DNA from 4 places in the Ahrensia sp. 13_GOM-1096m genome. Region 1 is predicted to be linked to each of the others. Evidence: riboswitches for the same ligand, from Rfam matches in the RefSeq annotation. Region 1 holds a riboswitch; each other region holds the start of a gene.
What was found. Region 1 has a riboswitch for cobalamin ahead of cobU (bifunctional adenosylcobinamide kinase/adenosylcobinamide-phosphate guanylyltransferase). Riboswitches for the same ligand answer to the same signal wherever they lie in the genome.

Region 1 (5,539 bases):
GACGGCCAAGGGGCTCACATCAGGTTATATGCCTTTGTCTGCACTGATTGTTGGTGACCGTGTTGCCAAGACATTGGTTGAAAAGGGCGGTGAGTTTTATCACGGTTATACTTATTCAGCGCATCCTGTTGCCTGTGCTGTCGGCCTTCGCAATTTGGAAATCATTGAACGTGAAGGAATGATTGAGCAGGTTCGTGATGAAACGGGTGATTATCTGCTCAAGAGCCTTCAAGATAAGATTGGCGATCATCCTTTGGTCGGTGAAATTCGCGGAAAAGGCTTTTTGATTGCGATTGAAATCGTCAAGGACAAGAAAAGCAAATCACGTCACGAACCATCGGGTGCAGGGGCGAGTGCTGTGCGCGATAACGCAATTGCTAATAATATTATGATGCGTGCTGTTGGCGATACGATGATTATGTCGCCGCCATTGATCTGGACACGCGAACATATTGATATGGCTGTTGAGCGGGTTAAGGCTGCACTTGATGGGGCTATGAAAACACTTTAGTAGCGCCTATGCTGCACTGCAGCGCGATAAAGCTTGATTTTATTGCGCTGCAGCATTATGTGTGATTTCCAATGATCGGAGATCACTATGTTTACGCCTGTTGACTTATTTGACTTATCACTCAAAAGGCGTTCATCCGGAATGGATGTTATGGTGCTCGCACCTTGGGTTATCGCCATGCGTATGCCAGCTTTGGCGTATGAAGTTGCGACACCTTGGCTTGCTAAAAATGGCAAGCGTGGCGGTGAGGGCGAATTGGCTCTAACCGAAAAAACGGCTGCCCTCATGGAAAGCTATAATGCGGCTCAAGCTGAGATGATTTCAGCATGGAGTTCGCTTGTTATCGGCGCTATGCGCGGCGAAGTTCCAAATGCCCAAGGAATTTCTAAATCACTTCAAGATATTTCGGATGCGAGCATTGAGCCAATGGCTAAACGCGTTCGGGCAAATTACAAAAGACTACGAAAAGGCTGAATTTGGCTTAAGCGTCCTCAAATATGGCTGCTAGTCGTTTCTGCTCAATAGCATCGAATCGTTTTTGAGCGCGGTCATGGCTGCGCAATATGCGTTTGAATGTTTTTTCGGCCACTTTATCAAGCTTTTCGCATGTTTTATGCGTTGGAAGCGCCATTAGGCTTTCACCTATTTGTTTGGCAAATTGCTCTGCAATCTTTACGTGCATCTGCTCGTGAAGTTTCGCATATTTTGAAAGCCCATCCCAAGCGCGGCGCAAGTCACGGTCTTTCGATGCGCGTCTGTCTGCCCAGCGCGGTAATGTAATATCAGCCTTCACGCGGAATTTTGCAGTCTTGAAACTGCAACCAGCTTTTGTGGTTTCTTGTAAGACGGAAACTGGCTCAAAACTAATCGCAGCAGAGGCAAGCGCATGGCCGCTCAAGGGCCCTTTGACGCGAAGCTCGCGGTCGATTTGTGCGCCTGTTTGCCCGTTAACTGTATAGAAGCTCGTCTTAACGGCTGGGCTTGTGCTCACGCATCCGAAAAGTGACGTAAGGGCAATAAAAATACAGCCTTTGCGCAATGTTGGCTTCACTGCCATGAAAGTGATCATCGAAGCTCCTTTGATTCTTCAAGAGCATTCAGCACTTGCCGGTCAATATCAATGCAAGAATTGCATGATGTGGCTTTGAACGCGGAAATCGTTAACAAGTGTAAACAAAAAAAGTCATAAAAAGTGCAAAATTTAGACTTGGTTAAGGTCTCAATAACTTCGTGGTAACGATGTGTGTTTATAGATGTGAGGCAAGGCGTTCAATACAGCCTGCTCCGGATCAGGTACTGCGTACCGGAGAGAATTTCGCCACAGCGTATTTGTGGTAAGTTTTGAGTACTAACCGCATTGCAACACATAGTTGCAATGCGGTTTTTTACTTTAAATGAGGCTTACACGAAATTTGCGTGACGCAGCGTCATCTCTAGGGCGTTATATATTTACGCTTTTCGCTCATGATAAATTGAGCTACGCGATTATCATGACACTTTCTATTATGTTGCAGGGTACAGGCTCGGATGTTGGCAAGACCGTATTGGTTGCTGGCCTTTGTCGTGCGCTTAAAAATCGCGGCATGAAAGTTCGTCCCTTTAAGCCGCAAAACATGTCGAACAATGCAGCTGTTGCCGATGATGGCGGTGAAATCGGGCGAGCGCAGTGGTTGCAAGCGCTGGCGTGCGGTGTCGCGCCCAGTATTCACATGAACCCCGTATTGTTAAAGCCGCAATCGGATGTTGGCAGTCAAGTCGTTGTGCACGGTAAGGTAACTGGAAGCGCAAAGGGGCGGGATTATCAAAAACTAAAGCCCAAATTACTCGGCGCCGTTCTGGATAGTTTTGAGACACTCAAACAACAAGCAGACATTGTTGTTGTCGAAGGTGCAGGTTCACCAGCCGAAATCAATTTACGCGCTGGAGACATTGCCAATATGGGGTTTGCGACGCGCGCAAATGTACCTGTTATATTGGTTGGCGATGTTGATCGGGGCGGCGTGATTGCTTCGCTCGTGGGAACACACACAATTTTACCAGATCAAGACCGCGCTATGATCGCAGGTTTTCTTATCAATAAGTTTCGCGGCGATGTTTCGCTGTTTGATGATGGTTTAACGGCCATCACTGAATTTACAGGTTGGCGCGGATTTGGTGTTGTGCCCTGGCTTGCAGAGGCTGGAAAGCTGCCAGCGGAAGATTCTGTGGCGCTGGAGACATTGGTGCGGGCGGCATCCGGCAAGGCGCTGCAAGTTGCGGTGCTGGTCACGGACCGTATTTCCAACTTTGATGATTTTGATCCGCTGATTGCCGAGGATGATGTGGATGTTCATTTCATTCGCAAGGGTGAGGCCATTCCTGCCGACGCGCAAATCGTTATCTTGCCCGGTTCTAAATCAACTATCGCTGATTTGGCTTGTCTGCGCGCAAATGGATGGGATGTTCAATTATATGCGCACGCAAAGCGCGGCGGGCATATTGTTGGTATTTGCGGCGGCTATCAAATGCTCGGGCTGAAGATTGCTGATCCCAATGGTATTGAGGGCGCTGCTTGCACCATTGATGGGCTTGGCTTGTTGGATATTGAAACGATCATGTTGCCAAAGAAGAATGTGCGCAATGTAAGTGCACATAGTCCGGTTTTTGACGTGCCACTGACGGGTTATGAAATTCATATTGGTGAAACGTCTGGTGCAGATTGTCAGCGCCCGACAAGCATAATCGACGGACGTGCCGATGGCGCTATGAGTGCGGACGGAAAGATCATGGGTACTTATCTTCATGGTTTTTTTGATAATGGTGCGTTTCGGCGTGCTTGGCTTGCGAGCTTCGGTATTGCTTCGGCTGGCGGCAACCATTTGGACCGTGTTGAAGCGACGCTTGATGATCTTGCAGAACGCTTGGAACAATTACTGGATATTGATGCGATGCTGGCTGTTGCCAAACGCTATGAACAGAAAACTGCCTTAGCCTCTTCAATTTGATTGACGTTGCTTGCAACAAAGACCTAATGTTGGCGTGCAATGGTTCTAAAAATGCTTATGCATTTTTGGATGAAAAGGGAATGTGACAGGCGAACCCAAATCGGGCGCCTTTATCACTGCCGACCCCGCGACTGTAGAATGGTAAGCACACCGCGTCTTTATGAGACACCACTGGGATAGCCCGGGAAGGTAGATGTGCCGGATAAACCATGAGCCAGGAGACCTGCCTTTGCGATTGATCTGATAGGGCGGGCGTCCTGTGTCGGGCCAGATGTGTAGGCAGTTGGTTTGTGCTGGCAGTCTTCACCTTTAGGTTCGTTCAATGCGCTTGCTATGAAACGCAATGAGATGAACCGGACATGAGCGCAGCTTCTAATTTTGAGACAAAGGGCCGAGTAACGCTTGTTTTGGGCGGTGCGCGCTCGGGTAAATCGACATTTGCCGAAAATCTCGTCTTAAAGAGTGGTCTTTCACCTCATTATATTGCGACGGCGCAAATCTGGGACGATGAAATGCGTGCGCGCATTGATATGCACAAAGAGCGGCGAACCACTGGCTGGACCAACATTGAAGCACCTGATGATCTGGAATCTGCACTGCTAGAGGCGGATGGTGAAAGTCATATCATTCTTGTGGATTGCCTCACCTTATGGGTGACCAACCTTATGATGGGACAAGCCGATGTTGCGGCGCGTTCGCAAAAATTGCGCTCAGCATTGAGCGACATGAAAGCGCCGGTCGTGCTGGTCAGCAATGAGGTTGGGCTGGGCATTGTGCCTGAAAACGACATGGCGCGCGCGTTTCGCGATCACGCTGGACGACTACACCAAGAAATAGCCGCTATGGCGGATGAAGTTTATTTTATCGCAGCGGGATTACCGCTGAAAATGAAGGGCTAAACTATGTTGAACGCAAAAATTCCTGCCACCGTGATTACTGGCTTTTTGGGCGCAGGCAAAACAACAATGATCCGCAATCTGCTGCAAAACGCTAATGGCAAGCGCATTGCGCTGATTATCAATGAATTTGGTGATCTTGGCGTTGACGGCGATGTGCTGAAAGGCTGCGGCATCGATACATGCACCGAAGATGACATTGTTGAGCTTAACAATGGTTGTATCTGCTGTACCGTTGCGGACGATTTTATTCCAACAATGGAAAAATTGTTGGAACGCGAAAACCGCCCTGATCACATTATCATTGAAACGTCTGGTCTGGCGCTGCCACAGCCGCTTGTAGCAGCCTTTAACTGGCCTGAAATCAAAACGCAGGTCACCGTCGATGGTGTTATCACCGTGATTGATGCTGCTGCTGTATCTGAAGGGCGTTTTGCGCATGACCATGATAAGTTGGATGCACAACGTGCCGCTGACGAAGAGCTAGATCATGAAAGCCCGCTTGAAGAATTGTTCGAAGACCAAATTCGTGCAGCAGACATGATCGTGTTGAATAAATCAGACTTGATTGATGCTGACCGTCTTGAGGCTGTGAAGGCCATTGTTCAAAGCCAAACAGATCGCGCGCTCAAAATCGTGTCTGCTAAACATGGCGAACTGCCAATCGAAGTGCTGCTTGGACTTGGTTCGGCGACAGAAGGCGAGATTGAAAACCGTAAGTCTCATCATGAAATTCACCATGCTGATGGTCATGAGCACGACCATGATGAGTTTGAAAGCTTTGTTGTTGAGACAGGCGAAATTGCCGATACGGAAAAGTTTATTGCTGGGCTTAAAACAATCATTGCGGCTCATGATGTGCTTCGATTGAAAGGTTTCTGTGCTGTTCCGGGCAAGCCGATGCGTTTGGTTGTTCAAGCTGTTGGGCAGCGTATTGAGACTTATTTTGATCGTGCTTGGCAGGCAGGCGAAACGCCTTCATCACGTTTGGTGGTGATTGGTTTGCACGATCTGGATCAGGCCGCAATTGCTGCCGAAATCAAAGCTGCGGTTTAATCCAACATGCATTTATTGCTGGCGCAAAAAGGCTCGCTAACGGATGGCGATGGGGATGCGATTGATCTTGGTCAATCGCCCGCAGATATTTG
Region 2 (5,539 bases), on a different contig from region 1:
CGGATCTAATTAGACCGGCATATTAAAAACCAAGTTCCCATTTCACGCGGGGTTCTGTCGGGTAAACGGCAAATGGACATCCGGTCCGTTTGTGAGCTTCATCCCGCAACCGCAAGAGACTGTATGAGCACTCATTGGTGTTGATGCTTTCTAATTGTATTCGGCCGCATTTGCGCGCCGATTTGAAAGGTATGTCATTTTGACAAACGAACACGCAACGACTTTTGCAGACTTAGGTCTTTCAGAGTCGATTACAAAAACACTAAGCCAGCTTGGTTATGAAACACCAACGCCAATTCAGGAGCAGTGTATTCCGCTCATCCTGAAGGGCCATGACATCATGGGCTTGGCACAAACAGGTACTGGCAAGACAGCAGCTTTTGGCCTGCCTCTTATTGAAAACTTGATCTCGGTCGGCAAAAAGCCTGAGCCAAAAACATGCCGTGCGCTCATTCTTGCGCCTACACGCGAACTCGCAAACCAAATCAACGCCAATTTGCGTTCATATGTGCGTCACTCGCATCTACGTGTGCAAGTTGTTGTTGGCGGTGCGTCAATCAACATTCAGGCGCGTAACCTTACACCTGGCTGCGATATTCTTGTTGCAACACCGGGTCGCTTGCTGGATTTGATCGAGCGTAAAGCGGTTAGTCTGAACCAAGTTAAATATCTCGTCCTCGATGAAGCCGATCAAATGCTTGATCTGGGCTTTATTGTGCCGCTCAAAAGAATTGCAAAAATGCTTGCTGTGCCACGCACAACGCTTTTGTTCTCTGCAACGATGCCTAAACAGATCAATGATCTGGCTGGCGCATATTTGAATGAGCCGGTTCGAGTACAGGTTTCACCTCCAGGTAAAGCTGCTGATAAGATCACGCAATCTGTGCATCATATTTCAGGACGCTCTAAGGCTGACTTGCTAAAAGATTTGCTAACAGCGAAAGGCGAGGGCTTGTCGCTTGTCTTCTCACGCACAAAACACGGCGCTGAAAAGCTAAAGCGTCATTTGGTTGAACGTGGTTTTGCTGCTGAATCAATTCACGGCAACAAAAGCCAAAATCAGCGCGAACGAGCAATCAAAGATTTCAAATCTGGCAAAGCCCAAGTTTTGGTTGCGACGGATGTTGCAGCACGCGGTATCGATATTTCTGGTGTTTCCCACGTCTTTAACTATGACTTACCGGAAGTTGCAGAAGCTTATGTGCACCGGATCGGCCGTACAGCACGTGCTGGCGCGGAAGGTCAGGCTGTTGCATTGTGTGCACCTGATGAGATTCATCTGCTTCAAGCCATTGAAAAGCTGATGGGCATGAAAATTACGATTGCAAGCGGTGAGGCTCCACCTGCTGGCTTTAAGCCTGAGAAAAAAGGACGTGGCGGAGCGCCAAGCGGTCAGGGTCGCAAACGCTCTGGTGGCGCTCAAGGTCATCGCGGCCGTCGCAGCGTTGCTGACATTGGTGCGCCAGGTAAAAGCGGTGAGCAGGGTGGCGGTGACGCTCAACCTAAAGCAAAAAGCAAAAAGCGCGTAAGCCAAGGTAAACGCTTCAAGGCTGCTGATCCAAATGGCGGTCCTTCACGTTGGGCACGCGGCGAGAAACGCAAAAGCAAAGTTGCTTAATTCTTAAGAATTGAAGACAAATAAAAACCCCGGAAGCCTAAATGGTTTCCGGGGTTTTGTTTTAAGAAAAGTGCAGTTTAAGCCGCTTGGCCTAAACGCTTTGTCAGGAATGGCGTTGCGTCTTTTCCTTTGAGCGATTTTGCTGCAGCCAATACGGCCAGATCAACGAACGGTTCAATAACAACAACCAGCATGTACGCTGCGCCGAATGAAGCAACCGAAGAAATAACGCCGAAGCCTTGGCCGTAAATTGCCCAGAACGCGACCCAGGCTACGATACCCGCCTGATAGGCAGTAGAAAGCGCAAAAGCCTGTTTATAGGTAATGTCCACATAGGCTGTTTTTGGCGCAATGATTTTCTTCGCAAGAGCGCTAATCGCAAACAATGGTACGAGTAATGTTGTCAGGTTGACGGCATACATTGGCAAATCGCTTGGCGCGAACAACATCCCTTGAACCAAAAGACCAAGGGCAAGACCGATGGCAGCAGGGCCAGCACCAAGCATGAGCAATATTGTTGAGCCAAGAATGAAGTGTACTTCTGAAACGCCAACCGCAAAATGTGGAAGCACTTCAAAGAAGATAAACACTGCAAGCGTTGCAACAACAGAGCGAAAAACGAGGCCGGTTACACCACCATCATTTTTGATCGCATCCCATGCGAATTTAAGGCCAACACCAGCAGCAGTCGCAGCTGTCGCGTAAGCAAGAGTCATTTTTGCCGCGTCAACGACACCAGGTTCAATATGCATTTTATATCCTTCTGCACCCATCGTGCGAGTTAGTTTCACTATATCGGGCAGGTCTCCTGACTCACGCTTCACTGCTTGTTGCCGCCTTCCCAAGCTTTCGCTTAGTGGCATAGTGGCAGCAAGCTCAGCGCTTACAGTTGCGAGGGCAGTTACGGATCAGGCCCGCATTGGGTTGTCCCTACCGTATTCCCTTTTAATCCCCTTAGGCTTTGCCGTTCGAGAACCCGATATCAGGACATTATTCGCATATTATACTTTTGACAATTGTCCGTCTGAGACATTCCTTCGCTAAATATGTCAGGCACAAAAAAGCCCCGAAAGCGAAGAGCTTACGGGGCTTTGATTGAAAGTATTACTAATCAAGCAGCTTGATCAGTTTTTTTCGCATAGGGGTCAAACCGCGAATAGAATGTCTCGCCAGCTTTTGCCATATCGGTCAGCAATTTGGGTGCTTTGAACTGCGGTCCATATTTCTTTTGCAGCTTTTTAGACAATGCAACAAATTCCTCAACGCCCATGCCGTCAATGTAAGACAGTGTGCCGCCGGTATATGGTGCAAAACCAAAGGCTAGGATCGAGCCAACATCGGCTTCACGCGGGTCGGTGACAATGCCTTCACCCATGACGCGTGCTGCTTCCAATGCGATAACAACGAGGAAGCGCTGTTTTAGCTCTTCAAAGTCAATGTCATCGGCATTTTGCTGCGGATAAAGCGTTTTGAGTTCAGGCCACAGATGCTTTTTAGCTGGCTTGTCAGGGTAGTCGTAGAACCCTTTGCCGTTTTTGCGCCCATGACGACCATGTGTATCAACCATCGTGTTCACAAGCTCGATATGGCGCGGATCAACCACGCTTTCACCGAGATCTTTAACGGTTTGGTTAAGGATCTTTTGGCTAAGATCAATCGCTGTTTCATCGTTTAGCGCCAGCGGGCCAATTGGCATGCCAGCCAATTTAGCAGCATTTTCAATCATTGCTGGTGGAACGCCTTCGGCAAGCATATTGTAAGCTTCAGACATGTATTTCAGCACACAGCGATTGACGTAGAAACCGCGTGTATCGTTGACAACGATTGGCGTTTTCTTGATTGCGCGAACGAAATCCATCGCAACAGCCAGCGCTTTATCACCTGTTTTCTTACCCATAATGATTTCAACAAGCATCATCTTGTCGACAGGTGAGAAAAAGTGAATGCCGATAAAATTCTTGGCGCGTTTTGAATTTTTCGCCAGATCAGTAATCGGAATAGTCGATGTGTTTGACGCAAAGATTGCTGTCGCTTTCATGGTGTCTTCGGCAGCTTCTGTCGCAGCTTTTTTCACGGCAGAATCTTCAAACACCGCTTCGACGACAAGGTCACAACCATCAAAGTCCGCATAATCTGCCGTTGGCGTGATAAGCGAGAGGAGCTGATCTTTTTGCTCCTGTGTCGCACGGCCTTTTTGCATGGCTTTGGTGATCAAGTCTTCAGAATGCGCTTTGCCTTTTTCTGCAGCTTCCATGTTGCGGTCAAGAAGCACAACAGGAATGCCTGCTTTCGCCGTTACATATGCAATGCCAGCACCCATAAAGCCTGCACCAAGAATACCAATTTTCTTGAACTTCGTATCCGGTACACCTTCAGGGCGGCGGGCGCCTTTGTTAAGCTCTTGCATAGAAACAAACAGCGAGCGGATCATCATGCCAGCTTCTGTCGTTTGCAAGACTTGTGTGAAGTAACGCTGCTCAATTTTAAGCGCTAGATCGAACGGCACAAGCAGGCCTTCATAAACACATTTCAGGATCGCTTGAGCGCCCGGATAGTTCATGTGAGTTTCGCGGCGAAGGATAGCCGATGCGGCAGGCCAAAGTTGAGCGCCAGCAGGTGAGTAGATTTGACCGCCTGGCAATCTAAAGCCTTTTTCATCCCATGGCTGAACCGGTTTCAAACCATCAATAATCATCTGTTTTGCAGCAGAGATCAGGTCGCTTGCAGGAACAACTTGGTGCACAAGGCCCATTGCTTTGGCACGTGATGGTTTCAGGTTTTGGCCTGTTGTCATCATTTGAAGCGCGTCTTGAGCGTTGACCAAGCGAGGAACGCGCTGTGTGCCGCCAGCACCTGGGAAAATGCCAATTTTAACTTCCGGCAATGCCAGTTTCACTTTTGGTGAGTCGGATGCAACACGGCCGTGACACGCAAGAGAAAGCTCTAACGCGCCGCCCATGCAAACGCCGTTTATGGCTGAAACCCAAGGTTTGCCGCTTGTCTCCAACTTACGGAAGATACGGCTCATCTCGCCTGCACGGTCAAACAGCTTTTGCGTGCCAGCTTCATTGTCGCCGCTCGCTTTAGCTTCTTGTATCGTGTCAAACATCTGTTTGAGCAGCGTGATATCCGCACCACCAGAAAAAGAACCATCTTTACCGGATGTGAAAACTGCGCCGCGGATACCATCATCTGCGGTTACCTGATCAATAATTTTGTCAAGTTCGACCATCGCCTCTTCGGTGAAGACGTTCAAAGACTTGTCAGGCATGTCCCAAGTTACGAGCGCAATGCTGTCTGCATCCGTTTCGACTGTGAAATTTTTATATGTCATAGTGTCTCTCCCAGCCCTTAAACACGTTCAATAATAGTTGCAGTGCCCATGCCTGCGCCAATGCACAGAGTAATAAGCGCTGTGCTTTTGTCGCGCCGTTCCAGCTCATCCAGAACAGTGCCGAGGATCATCGCGCCAGTTGCACCCAGTGGATGCCCCATCGCAATCGCGCCACCAGCAACGTTCATTTTGCTATGGTCGATTTTAAATGCCTGCATGTAGCGAAGAACAACGGCAGCAAAAGCCTCGTTAAGCTCAAACAAATCAATATCATCGATTGTCATCTTAGCTTTTTTCAAAAGCTTCTCAGTCACATCAACAGGACCTGTCAGCATCAATGTCGGATCAGAACCGATATTGGCAAAGGCTTTGATCTTCGCGCGTGGCGCTTTGCCGATCATTTTAGCTGCTTTTTTCGAGCCAAGCAGAACGCCAGCAGCACCATCAACAATACCTGATGAGTTGCCTGCATGGTGAACATAGTTGATACGTTCAATTTCTGGGTGTCCAGCAATACCAACAGCATCAAAACCGCCCATTTCGCCTTGCATAACAAAGCTTGGGTTTAACTGGCCAAGAGACTGCAT
Region 3 (5,539 bases), on a different contig from region 1:
CTTATGAGTAGAGACCGCCCACAGTAAGGTCTGTTGTGCTGTGAAATGCCAGACTATGCGCAAGCTGTTTGTTTTAGTAGGGTGGCATATAGGTATTCGTTGCGGGCTGTAAAACCAGCATAGAGAAGAAAGTTACATCATGTGTTTCGCGTGGGGATCTCAAGGTGCCCAAACATAGCGAGCTTGAGACTTTCTGCAATGCGTTCTGCACGCTCCATGAAATAGCCGATTGCCTCCTGTGATGGTGCTGTCTCTTCCAAGGTGCTGCGAAAAAGCATGAGCCATCTGTCAAAATGTTCCGGTGATATGCCGCTTAATTTTTGATGCGCCGGAACGGGCCTGCCGGAATAGCTTCCGGAATTTAGTGCAACGGATGACCAGAATTGCTTCATCTTTGTTAGGTGTGGGCCCCAATCACCTGTGATCTCGGCGGCAAATATAGGTCCCAATATTTCGTCTTTGCGAATGCGATTATAAAAGCTCTCCACAAGCAGTGAAATATAATCCTCATCGATGCCCAAAGAGCTAGCGCGGGCCTGAATCTCTGCACGCCGCTCTGCTGCCGTTTTGTGAACATAAGTTTGCATCAGGCAATCTCCTGAAAAAGTAGTTGCTTTAAATCATCATTGCCTTCGACGAGGTCTGCAATGTTGTAGTCATCAAGCACAGCTAGAAAAGCTAGTACCGCATTGTTGAGAACGTTCTTTAATTTGCAGGAGGGCGTAATAACGCATTTGTTGCATTTGCCGCCTTGGTGGCATTCAGCGACGGCGAAATCTGCTTCAATACTGCGCACGACATTACCGATGATAATTTGCTCGGCGGGTAGTTTTAGCTTTAGGCCGCCTGAGCGTCCGCGCACACTATGCACAAAGCCAGCTTTGCCGGTCAGATAGGCAACTTTGATCATGTGATTGTTGGATATTTCAAAATAATCGGCAATCTCGCGGATGGTGCAAAGCCGATCATTATTAACGGCAAGATACATCAGCTGCCGCAAGGCGTAATCGGTTTGAACATTCAGTCGCATAATGACATCCTATAAAGAAGTATATAATATATTGCTTTTAAGCTCGCTGCAAGCTATGACTATGAAAATCTTCATGAAGTTCGTGAAAACCAATAGGTGGAACTGCGATGACACAATTAGGCCAAATGCTACTTAATGCCTTTCTGTACCCAGGCGATCTCGTGCGACGTAAGATTGGTATGACTGTCGAAGAAGACGGCGGTATGTTGAGATCAATTGTTAATATGATCGTGTGGGGCACATTGGTTTTGCTCGTCTGGTTTCAGTTCTTCGCATAATCGCAAACAAAGCGACATCTGCTTAAAAATCACTTGTCGCCAAACGGATATTCTGACAGAACTCTTTATATGGTTCTGCGTACCCTTAAACGGGGAGCAGATTAAAAGGGAACATGGTGAGGTGTAGCCAACAGGCGCTAAATCCATGACTGCCCCCGCAACTGTGAGCGGTGAGTAACCTTGAGTTTGACCACTGAAACAAATGTTTCGGGAAGGTTCGAGGGAGCTGAGACCCGCAAGTCAGGAGACCTGCCATGTCAGATCAATTCAACCTGGGCGGGGTGTCCCAGCAAGGAGCATGGACATGTATAGCCGGTTCACCGGATCATCGTCAGTGATTACTTGCGCGCCTCCTGCTCATTGCGGAGGGCATCATGGCCCATTCAAAAAAATCAAATCATCGCATTACCGTTTGTGTCTCATGTAGACATAAAAATACAGATTGCCGGCCGGGCTACGAGCTAATTGAGCAATTGCGTAAAGCTATTGACGCTGCAGGCGATGCTGTATGTGAGGATTTTTCTGTTTCAGGTGTTGCCTGTATGGCGGGTTGTAGCCGCCCATGCACGGTCGCCTATCACGGTTCGAAAAAAGCGACTTATCTTTTTGGCGATATAGATCCCAATGAAGATATCGACGACCTTATCGCATTCGCAAATCAATACGCACATCTACAAGATGGATGGTGTTCTTCTACCGATAGGCCCGGCAAATTGCGCCATTCTACACTGGCGCGTGTGCCAGCGGCCATGATTGCGAATGAAGAGATGGAACAGGTTTTACAATGAGCGCAGCAAAGCTGAACGTAATGAATGCGTGCTGGAATACACGCAGCGGCGACCCAATTTTAAAGCCGCTCTCTTTAAGCTTGAATGCTGGGCGCGTCATGGGTGTTGTTGGCGCTAATGGCGCAGGTAAGTCCACATTTCTGCGCTTGCTGTATCGCTACCTAAAACCGTCGCAAGGGTCTATCGAGATTGATGGGCGTGACATCTGGTCATTGTCACCAAGGCTGGTTGCTCAAAATGTTGCGGCCGTTTTGCAAGAGCAGCCGACAGACTTTGCGCTGACGGTAAAAGAGATCGTTGAATTGGGGCGCACGCCATATCGCAGCGTATTATCAACGAAGAGCGAAAATGACTCTACCATTATAGATTCAGCACTGCGTAAACTTGAACTTTCGGAGTTCGCAAGTCGTCGCTTTGGCACTTTGTCAGGCGGTGAACGTCAACGCGCAATGGTGGCCAGAGCGCTCGCGCAAGAGCCAAGCCTGCTTATCCTTGATGAGCCTACCAATCACCTCGACATTAGGCATCAGTTAGAAATCATAGAGCTCATTCGCGATCTGGATATGACCATTGTTACCAGCTTACATGATTTGAACATGGCGGCAGGTGTCTGCGACGAGATTTTGCTTCTAAAGCAAGGTTCTGTACTTGCATTCGGGCCGCCTCAAACGGTGCTGACCAATCAATCGGTTTCCTATGCATTTAATGTTTCTGCACAATCCGAAAAGCTCATGCCTACCGATCGTCTTCATTTTACTTACACATTGATGGGAAGAACCTGACATGAATAAAACTGTACTCAGCCTTGCCGTATTGGCATTCACTTCAGCGGCCGCAATCGCCGAAACGACCGTTCAAAGTTGTAACCGCACGGTTACTTTTGATGCGGCACCAAAGCGCGCAGTTTCACATGATGTCAATTTGACCGAAATGATGTTGGTGCTGGGCCTTGCAGATCGTATGGTCGGTTATTCAGGTATTTCCGGCTGGACAAAGTTGGATGAAGAAATGCGGGCTGGCGTTAAAGAATTGCCCGAGCTTGCAAAGAAATATCCAACAAAAGAAGTCCTTATAGGCGCTGAAGCGGACTTCCTTTTCGCTGGTTGGAACTACGGCATGAAGGTTGGCGGTGAAGTGACGCCAGACACGCTGGAGCCATTCGGCATCAAGGTCTACGAGTTGACAGAGAGCTGCATTCATATCGGTGAAAAACCGAAAGTATCTATGGATGACATGTATAATGACTTGCTCAATCTCGGTAAAATTTTCGAGGTAGAAGAGCGCACACAAGAGCTTGTGGACGGCTATAAATCTGAACTTGAGGCAATTACCAAAACCTTGAAACAGGGTGCCACACCACCGCGCGTATTTGTATATGACAGCGGAGAAAGTACGCCGTTTACAGCGGGCCGATACGCCATACCAACGGCAATGATAGAAGCAGCCGGCGGGGTCAATATTCTTGAAGACCTTGAAAAAAGTTGGACAACGATAGGCTGGGAAGCTGTTGTTGAACGAAACCCAGAAATAATAGTGATCGTGAATTATGGCGATGTAACAGCCAAACAAAAGCGCGAATTCATGATGTCAAATCCAGCCTTTGCCAATCTTGATGCTGTGAAAAACGACCGCTTCATTGTTCTGGAATATATTGAGGCAACGCCGGGGCCTCGCAACATTAAAGCAATTAAAAAGCTCGCTTCTGCTTTTGGGAATAATTAGGCCATGAGCCAAGCAAGCAGTATAAAATCTCTACATGCATTGCCTGTGGTCTGGATCGCAGGTTTTATCGTGTTGCTGATTTCGGTAACATTTGCAATCAACGTTGGTGCCGTTTCTATCGCATCATCAACTGTTTGGGGTGTGCTGGCCAACAAACTCTATCCTGGTTTGATAAACGTAACATGGTCAGCAGGCCGTGAAGCGATTGTTTGGGATATTCGTTTTCCGCGAGCATTGTTAGCTGCAATGGTTGGCGCAGGGCTGGCCTTGGTCGGCGCCAGTCTCCAAGCGGTCACACGCAATCCTTTGGCCGATCCTCACTTGCTTGGCATTTCATCGGGCGGTGCTTTCGGCGCTATTTTGGCGCTTCTGCATACGGGGTTGTTTTTGGGTTTGCTCACCGTGCCATTATTGGCGTTTGCCGGTTCTCTTGCTGCAACGGCGATTGTTCTTGGCGTGGCACGTGTAGCAGACGCATCAACGGCAGACCGCTTGGTGTTAACAGGCGTTGCAGTCTCATTCATCGTTATGGCTCTTGCCAATGTTCTTATCTTCCTTGGCGACCCACGCGCGACGCATACTGTAGTTTTCTGGATGTTAGGCGGCCTTGGTCTCGCACAATGGTCTCAGCTGGTTTATCCGGCAGTTGTACTTGCAACGTGCGGCTTCTGGCTATGGGTGCGCGCAGCACAGCTCAATGCGATGACAATTGGCGACGAAACTGCGTCAACGCTTGGTATATCGGTTGCGCGGTTTAGATTGGAAATTTTCGTGATCGGTGCCCTGATCACAGGCGTGATGGTCGCATTTTCTGGCGTGATTGGATTTGTCGGCCTCATGGTGCCGCATGTTGTGCGCATGTTGGTCGGCGGCGATTATTACCGCGTTTTACCCATCAGCGCACTTGTCGGAGCGATCTTTCTTCTTTGGGCAGACATTATCGCGCGCACAATTATGGCACCAGAAGATATGCCCATCGGTATCGTTACCGGCCTGATCGGCGGGATATTCTTTGTCTGGTTGCTAAGACGCAATAGAATGTGAAGCAGCTCATGCTCAGTTAAACAGGTTTCCTTGCGACGATGAATACAGTCGCATCGTCTTTTGGGCGCCATGTGCTTTCAATTGTAAAGCCATGAGCCTTCATGCGTTCTGCCAATTCATCTGCTTTCAGCGGTAACACTTTTGGGAGTAAGCCAAGAGCACCAAAGGGCGCTAATGCAAGGTAAATAAAGGCACTCATATCGCCGAGACATACTGTTGATGAGAAAAAATATGCGCCGGGCTTCATCAATTTATGAACCTGCTCCAGCGCATCATCAAGATCGGGTAGCAAGTGAAGAATCGACATGCCGAGCACGGCATCATAGCGAGACCCGTTCTGTGGTTGGGGCCAATCTTGCAAAGTGGAAATGGAAAATTTCACATTCTGAATTTCCTCGGCGCTTGCCTTTTCGTTTGCAATCGCAATCATTTCAGATGAAAAATCAATCGCGTCAATATGTGATACACGTGGTGCATGGATGAGTGACGTTGTGCCGCTTCCGCAGCCAAACTCAAAAACCGTATCTGTGGGCTGTAAATAGCTCGCTGTAATGTCCAGTTTGTGCTGGTAGGATTTGGTATCTTTTACGCGGCGGCGTGCATAACCACGCGCCATAAAATTCCAAAACCGTGCAGGGTGAATAAGCATGTGAGTATCCTTTTAAACCACGCGTTTT
Region 4 (5,539 bases), on a different contig from region 1:
ATCACGTTGCTTGTCATAAATATTGACTGCGTGCTGGCTTCCATCAACTTCTACAATAAGCTTCTTTTCGATGCAGACAAAATCAACGATATAGCTGGCGATGGGCACTTGCCTGCGAAACTTGAGCTTGTTCAAACCACGATTACGGAGTTCTGACCACAACACAGCTTCCGCATCGGTGGATTCATGGCGCATATTGCGCGCATAACGTCTAAGCCTTGGCGTCTCGTCATCCCGCATTTCACCCTCATCCGACCTCGCTGCGCTCGGCCACCTTCTCCCGCTAGCAGGAGAAGGATAAGTGAAAACTGTCAGCGACGAAATAAATGTTTTCCCTTCGCCCGTTTACGGGAGAAGGTGGCCGAGCAAAGCGAGGTCGGATGAGGGCATTATTTTTGCGCAGCCAAAAGTTTTTTCACTTCATCAACAAGAGCGCCGGCCTCAATTTCAAATTGGCCAGGGCGGGCAGCGCGGTATTCCTCATTGGATTCAATCGCGGCGGCTTGGCGCTTGCCTTCGATCATATCTTTGAGTTGAACTTTGCCGGATTGCCGTTCGTCATTGCCTTGAATGATAACAATCGGGCAGCCGCGTTTATCCGCATAGCGCATTTGCTTGCTGAAATCTTTTGGATTGCCCTGATACATCTCAGCGCGAATACCCGCGCCGCGTAAGTCCTGCACCATTTTTTGATAAGCGCCGAGGCTTTCCGTATCCTTGTCCATCACGGTGACAAGCACAGGCGCGAGCACGTCGTCTTGTCCTAGTTTGCCAAGATTTTTGAGCGCCGTCATGAGGCGTGATACGCCGATGGAAAATCCAGTTGCTGGCACGTCTTGGCCTGTAAAGCGCTTGACCAAACCGTCATAACGCCCGCCACCGCCGACAGAACCGAATTGAACCTTTTCGCCCTTTTCGTTTGTCACATCGAACAGAAGTTCGGCCTCATAAACAGGGCCAGTGTAATATTCGAGACCACGGACGCAGGTAGGGTCAATACGAATTCTATCTTCGTCATAGCCATTTATTTCTGAAATGAGAGCTATTTGAAATAATTCGTCGATACCAGATAAACCATTTTTACCAACTCCAATGTGAACCGCCCAATTTCTTAGAGCATTGAAAAAATGATAATCTCTAGCATCATCTCCGTGTTTATCGATTGTAGTAGGTACATCGGTAAAATAATCATGGTGATCGGCGTGGGATTTATATCCCTCAGGCGAGTAAAATGCGTTCAAATCTATAACCAGAGATAGTTTTTTGATCTGCTCTTCATCTAACCCAGCTCCCTCAGTAAAATCACCGCTGTCATCTTTGCGACCCTTACCCAAGAGTTGGCGAACACCCTCGATGCCAAACTTGTCCAACTTATCGATTGAACGCAGCACCGTCAGTCTCCGCTCCGCATTTTCATCGCCGCCAAGGCCGATGGCCTCCATCACGCCGTCCAGCACTTTGCGGTTGTTAACGCGGATCACATAATCGCCACGCGCAATGCCCAGCGCTTCCATCGTGTCGGCCATCATCATGCACATTTCAGCATCGGCCTGAACGCCCGGTGCGCCAACCGTGTCGGCATCAAACTGCATGAACTGGCGGAAACGGCCCGGCCCCGGCTTCTCGTTGCGGAACACCCAACCATTGCGATAGGTGCGATATGGCAGCGTGATTTCGTTGATATTTTCAGCCACATGACGCGCCAGCGGCGCTGTCAGATCATAGCGCAAGCTCATCCATTGTTCGTCGTCATCCTGCACAGAAAACACGCCAGCATTTGGCCGATCTGTGTCTGGCAAAAACTTGCCCAAACAATCGGTATATTCAAATGCAGGTGTTTCCACGGGGTCAAAACCATAGCGCTCATAGACTTCGCGGATTTTACCGATCATCTCATCGGTTGCGCGAATGTCTGCCGCTGAGCGGTCCACAAAACCGCGCGGGCTACGCGCTTTAAGTTTCTGCGGTTTTTTCTTCTTTTTATCAGCCATTTCAGCACTTCATTTTATGAGAACATTTGTTGGCTTTCTCATAAGCGACAGGTGCCCTCTTGCCAAGTGGTGTGAGCGGTGGAATGCTATGCAAGTTCGGTGAACGGGAAGTCCGTGCAATTCGGAGACGTGCCCAACGCTGTGATGGAGATGGCTTTCGCATATGCCACTGGGAAACCGGGAAGGCGCGCAGACCAGTTGATCCTAAGTCAGAAGACCGGCCGAACAAAACGGTTCTTGCGTGCGGACAGCGCAAGCGCCCCAACCTTTATGCATTGTTGGGAGCAAATAATGCTGAACAAACTTCCACGCCCTGCGCTGGCCCCTGCCCGTCCGTTTTCCAATCAAGAACGAGATGCGGTGTATCGTGCAATCAATGAACGGCGCGATGTGCGCGATCAATTTTTGCCGGCCCCCATTCCCGATGATGTTTTGCTACGGCTTTTGCAGGCTGCCCATAACGCGCCTTCGGTTGGGTTCATGCAGCCGTGGAATTTTATTGTCGTGCGCGATGCTAAAAAGCGCGAACAAGCATGGAGCGTTTTCAGCAAGGCCAATGATGAAGCCGCCGACATGTTTTCAGGTGAGCGCAAGGCAACCTATCAATCGCTAAAACTGGAAGGCATTCGCAAAGCGCCGATCAATCTTATCGTGACATGTGATCGCAATCGCGGCGGCAAAGTTGTGCTTGGGCGCACGCATAATCAGCAGATGGATTTATACAGCACGGTTTGCGCTGTTCAAAATCTGTGGCTTGCAGCACGTGCAGAAGGCGTTGGTGTCGGGTGGGTCAGCATATTTAATGAGAGCGACATGCGGGAGCTTTTTCAAATCCCCGATGAGATCGAAATTATCGCTTATCTGTGCATTGGCTATGTGGACGAATTATACACAGAACCGGAGCTTGCCGCCAAAGGATGGCGGCAACGCTTAGAACTCAAAGATTTGATCTTCGAAGAAGAATGGAACCGGCCCACTAAAACTTAATAGCAGCCGGTCCGCAATCTTATCTTGCGTAAGGCGAACGGCAGCGTTTGCGTCCACCATGATATGGCTGGAACGAATTATCCGATGCGCGGTAAGAGCGGTATTTCGAATGGCACCAATTCACATGCAATGTGCCAACATTTATAATGCGCGGGCGCGCTGGTGCACGGCGAATAACGCGTCTTGGTTCAACATAACGGCGCGGTGCAATGTGGATCGTTATTGAAAATGCATCACGTGGAAAATAATATCCGCTGTGACGGCGATAGCCACGCCTGTGATGGCGGTAACCGCGATGACCATTGTAAAAGGCATGGCCTCTATGGCGGTAAAACCCGCGGTGGCGTTCTGAACCTACCTTTTGAACCAAGCTATCTGCTGGTGATGCAATCGGTGCAATTGCGATTGGTGCAGCACTCGCTGATGTTGAAACGCCGCAGCTTGCAGCAATTGAAATTGCAGCCGCAGCCAAGAATTTACTGATATTCATTATCATGCTCCCTGTTAAGGTTAAGCGTCCCTTAATTTCAATCTATCGCATTTTTCGCATCTGGCAAATTTATTGACGGGACTTATCACCAAATTGTCACTTTGGTTTCATGACACACATGTTAGCAGTGCGTTTTAACTGGACTATCGCCGTGCCTCTTTTTCTGCTCACCGCCCTTGTTATGACCGCTTTTGCTGCAAACTCAGTTTTGGCGCGTGCAGCCCTGCTCGGACCAGCCATTGACCCTGCCAGCTTTACCACTGTTCGCCTGATAAGCGGTGCGGCGATGCTTGCCTTGCTACTGATTGCGCGAAAACAAACATCAATGCGCGATCTCATCGGCGGCGGAAATTGGCACTCTTCCTTTTGGCTTTTTGCTTATGCGGTAACGCTTTCATTTGCCTATATCGGGCTGGATACAGGTGTGGGCGCACTGATTTTATTTGCGCTTGTTCAAGCAACGATGATCGGCTGGAGTGTTTTTAAGGGCGACAGACCAATCGTGCCTGAATGGGCTGGATTGATTATTGCTTTTAGCGCCTTTGTCTGGCTGGTTTCACCTGGACTTGAAGCACCGGACCCGTTCAGCGCATTTTTAATGGCACTTTCCGGCATCGCTTGGGGCGCTTATTCACTGCGTGGGCGCGGCGCAACAGACCCGCTCAAAGCGACGGCTGGAAACTTCATTTTGGCCATGCCCATGGCAATTGCCGTTTCCGCAATCTGTTTTTCTCAAATCAATGCCAGCACATATGGCATATTGCTCGGTATTGCTTCTGGCGCCATCACATCAGGTATTGGCTATGCGATTTGGTATCGCGTATTGCCGCAATTATCAGCCATGCAAGGCAGTATCGTGCAACTCACCGTGCCCGTCATCGCTGGTCTTGGCGGTCTTATCTGGAGCGGCGAGCCATTTACGTTACGCTTCGTTCTCGGTTCCGTCTTTATATTGGGCGGCGTTGCACTTGCGATCATCAGCAAAACCAAACGCGTATGATGGTTACTGTTTAAGCTTATAAGTCAGCGCCATGCCGATGCAGTGCTTAAGCGCTTCGCGGTCATAATCCTGCCCTGCGACAAACATTAAAGCGCGGCTACCACGATAATCAAAGGCGCTCGGATAAAGCTCTTTGAAGCGATCGACCAGCTTGGTGGTGCATATGAAGAACATGCCAACGGTTCCATCATCCTGCTTCGACAAACGAACCGAACTACCCGTATTTTTGCGCTTTGGCGTGAAGCTCGGCTGGCCCCATTTTAAACTTTCTTCGAGCGGTCCTATTTTGTCGTTTTGAGCTGCAACCTCAAAAATCAGTGCGTGTAATTCTTCATATAGGCCGTATGAAGTCATTGCGGATTTCCTCGATTTCTTGACGGCAGCAACATCCCTCTAAATGGTCATTCACAAGCCCCATTGCCTGCATGAAAGCATAGATTGTTGTTGGCCCCACAAACGACCAACCACGCTTTTTTAAATCTTTGGAAATCTTGGTCGAAGTTTCAGTAAAGCCTGGAATAGCATCCTTCGTTACTCTAGCTGGGCGCTCTTGGCTGGACGGTTCAAACGCCCAAAAATAAGCAGCCAAAGAGCCAAACTCTTTTTGCAATTCTTGTGCCCGCTTAGCATTATTGATGGTTGATTTAATTTTGCCGCGGTGGCGCACAATGCTCGCATCAGTAACGCAGCGCTCTATGTCCGCGTCGGTAAAAGCTGCAACCTTGTCGATGTCAAAACTTGCAAACGCTGCGCGAAACCCTTCGCGTTTGCGCAAAACAGTCAGCCAAGATAGCCCCGACTGGAACCCTTCTAAGCACACCTTTTCAAACAAGCGCGTATCATCAATTACCGGCCGGCCCCATTCAGTGTCATGATAATTGCGATATTCATCCAAATCGCCATGCCACCAACAGCTCTGCTTGCAATCTGGCCGTTCAACCAATCCATCATTCATATATAGGTCCGATTCAGTTTTGATTCACCATTTACGGCAACACGCTAGTAACCTTGCTGAAAGCTTTCAGCCAAGAATCGCATTTTATTTATTTTGATTCATAATTGAGTCTTTGC

Region 2: another riboswitch for cobalamin. It lies ahead of N530_RS0101970 (energy-coupling factor ABC transporter permease); the one in region 1 lies ahead of cobU (bifunctional adenosylcobinamide kinase/adenosylcobinamide-phosphate guanylyltransferase).
Region 3: another riboswitch for cobalamin. It lies ahead of N530_RS0100455 (DUF1636 domain-containing protein); the one in region 1 lies ahead of cobU (bifunctional adenosylcobinamide kinase/adenosylcobinamide-phosphate guanylyltransferase).
Region 4: another riboswitch for cobalamin. It lies ahead of bluB (5,6-dimethylbenzimidazole synthase); the one in region 1 lies ahead of cobU (bifunctional adenosylcobinamide kinase/adenosylcobinamide-phosphate guanylyltransferase).

The regions. Positions count from the first base shown of each region.
Region 1 is NZ_KK211156.1:173,412-178,950, forward strand. Features, by position in the region: gene N530_RS0114605 (aspartate aminotransferase family protein) at 1-511, shown strand, start outside; gene N530_RS0114610 (hypothetical protein) at 599-985, shown strand; gene N530_RS0114615 (DUF922 domain-containing protein) at 993-1,580, opposite strand; gene N530_RS18315 (cobyric acid synthase) at 2,002-3,495, shown strand; cobalamin riboswitch at 3,519-3,741, shown strand; gene cobU (bifunctional adenosylcobinamide kinase/adenosylcobinamide-phosphate guanylyltransferase) at 3,855-4,394, shown strand; gene cobW (cobalamin biosynthesis protein CobW) at 4,398-5,447, shown strand; gene cobN (cobaltochelatase subunit CobN) at 5,454-5,539, shown strand, end outside.
Region 2 is NZ_JIAX01000006.1:334,223-339,761, forward strand. Features, by position in the region: gene N530_RS0101965 (DEAD/DEAH box helicase) at 200-1,618, shown strand; gene N530_RS0101970 (energy-coupling factor ABC transporter permease) at 1,696-2,370, opposite strand; cobalamin riboswitch at 2,399-2,613, opposite strand; gene N530_RS0101975 (3-hydroxyacyl-CoA dehydrogenase NAD-binding domain-containing protein) at 2,730-4,952, opposite strand; gene N530_RS0101980 (acetyl-CoA C-acetyltransferase) at 4,970-5,539, opposite strand, start outside.
Region 3 is NZ_JIAX01000006.1:19,123-24,661, forward strand. Features, by position in the region: gene N530_RS0100440 (group III truncated hemoglobin) at 138-587, opposite strand; gene N530_RS0100445 (Rrf2 family transcriptional regulator) at 587-1,030, opposite strand; gene N530_RS19155 (hypothetical protein) at 1,138-1,308, shown strand; cobalamin riboswitch at 1,362-1,580, shown strand; gene N530_RS0100455 (DUF1636 domain-containing protein) at 1,683-2,096, shown strand; gene N530_RS0100460 (ABC transporter ATP-binding protein) at 2,093-2,878, shown strand; gene N530_RS0100465 (ABC transporter substrate-binding protein) at 2,880-3,818, shown strand; gene N530_RS0100470 (iron ABC transporter permease) at 3,822-4,862, shown strand; gene N530_RS0100475 (bifunctional 2-polyprenyl-6-hydroxyphenol methylase/3-demethylubiquinol 3-O-methyltransferase UbiG) at 4,879-5,511, opposite strand.
Region 4 is NZ_JIAX01000006.1:436,875-442,413, reverse strand. Features, by position in the region: gene N530_RS0102510 (endonuclease domain-containing protein) at 1-240, opposite strand, end outside; gene hisS (histidine--tRNA ligase) at 390-1,991, opposite strand; cobalamin riboswitch at 2,051-2,232, shown strand; gene bluB (5,6-dimethylbenzimidazole synthase) at 2,283-2,978, shown strand; gene N530_RS0102495 (BA14K family protein) at 2,998-3,468, opposite strand; gene N530_RS0102490 (DMT family transporter) at 3,578-4,468, shown strand; gene N530_RS0102485 (DUF1801 domain-containing protein) at 4,472-4,822, opposite strand; gene N530_RS0102480 (DNA-3-methyladenine glycosylase I) at 4,800-5,423, opposite strand.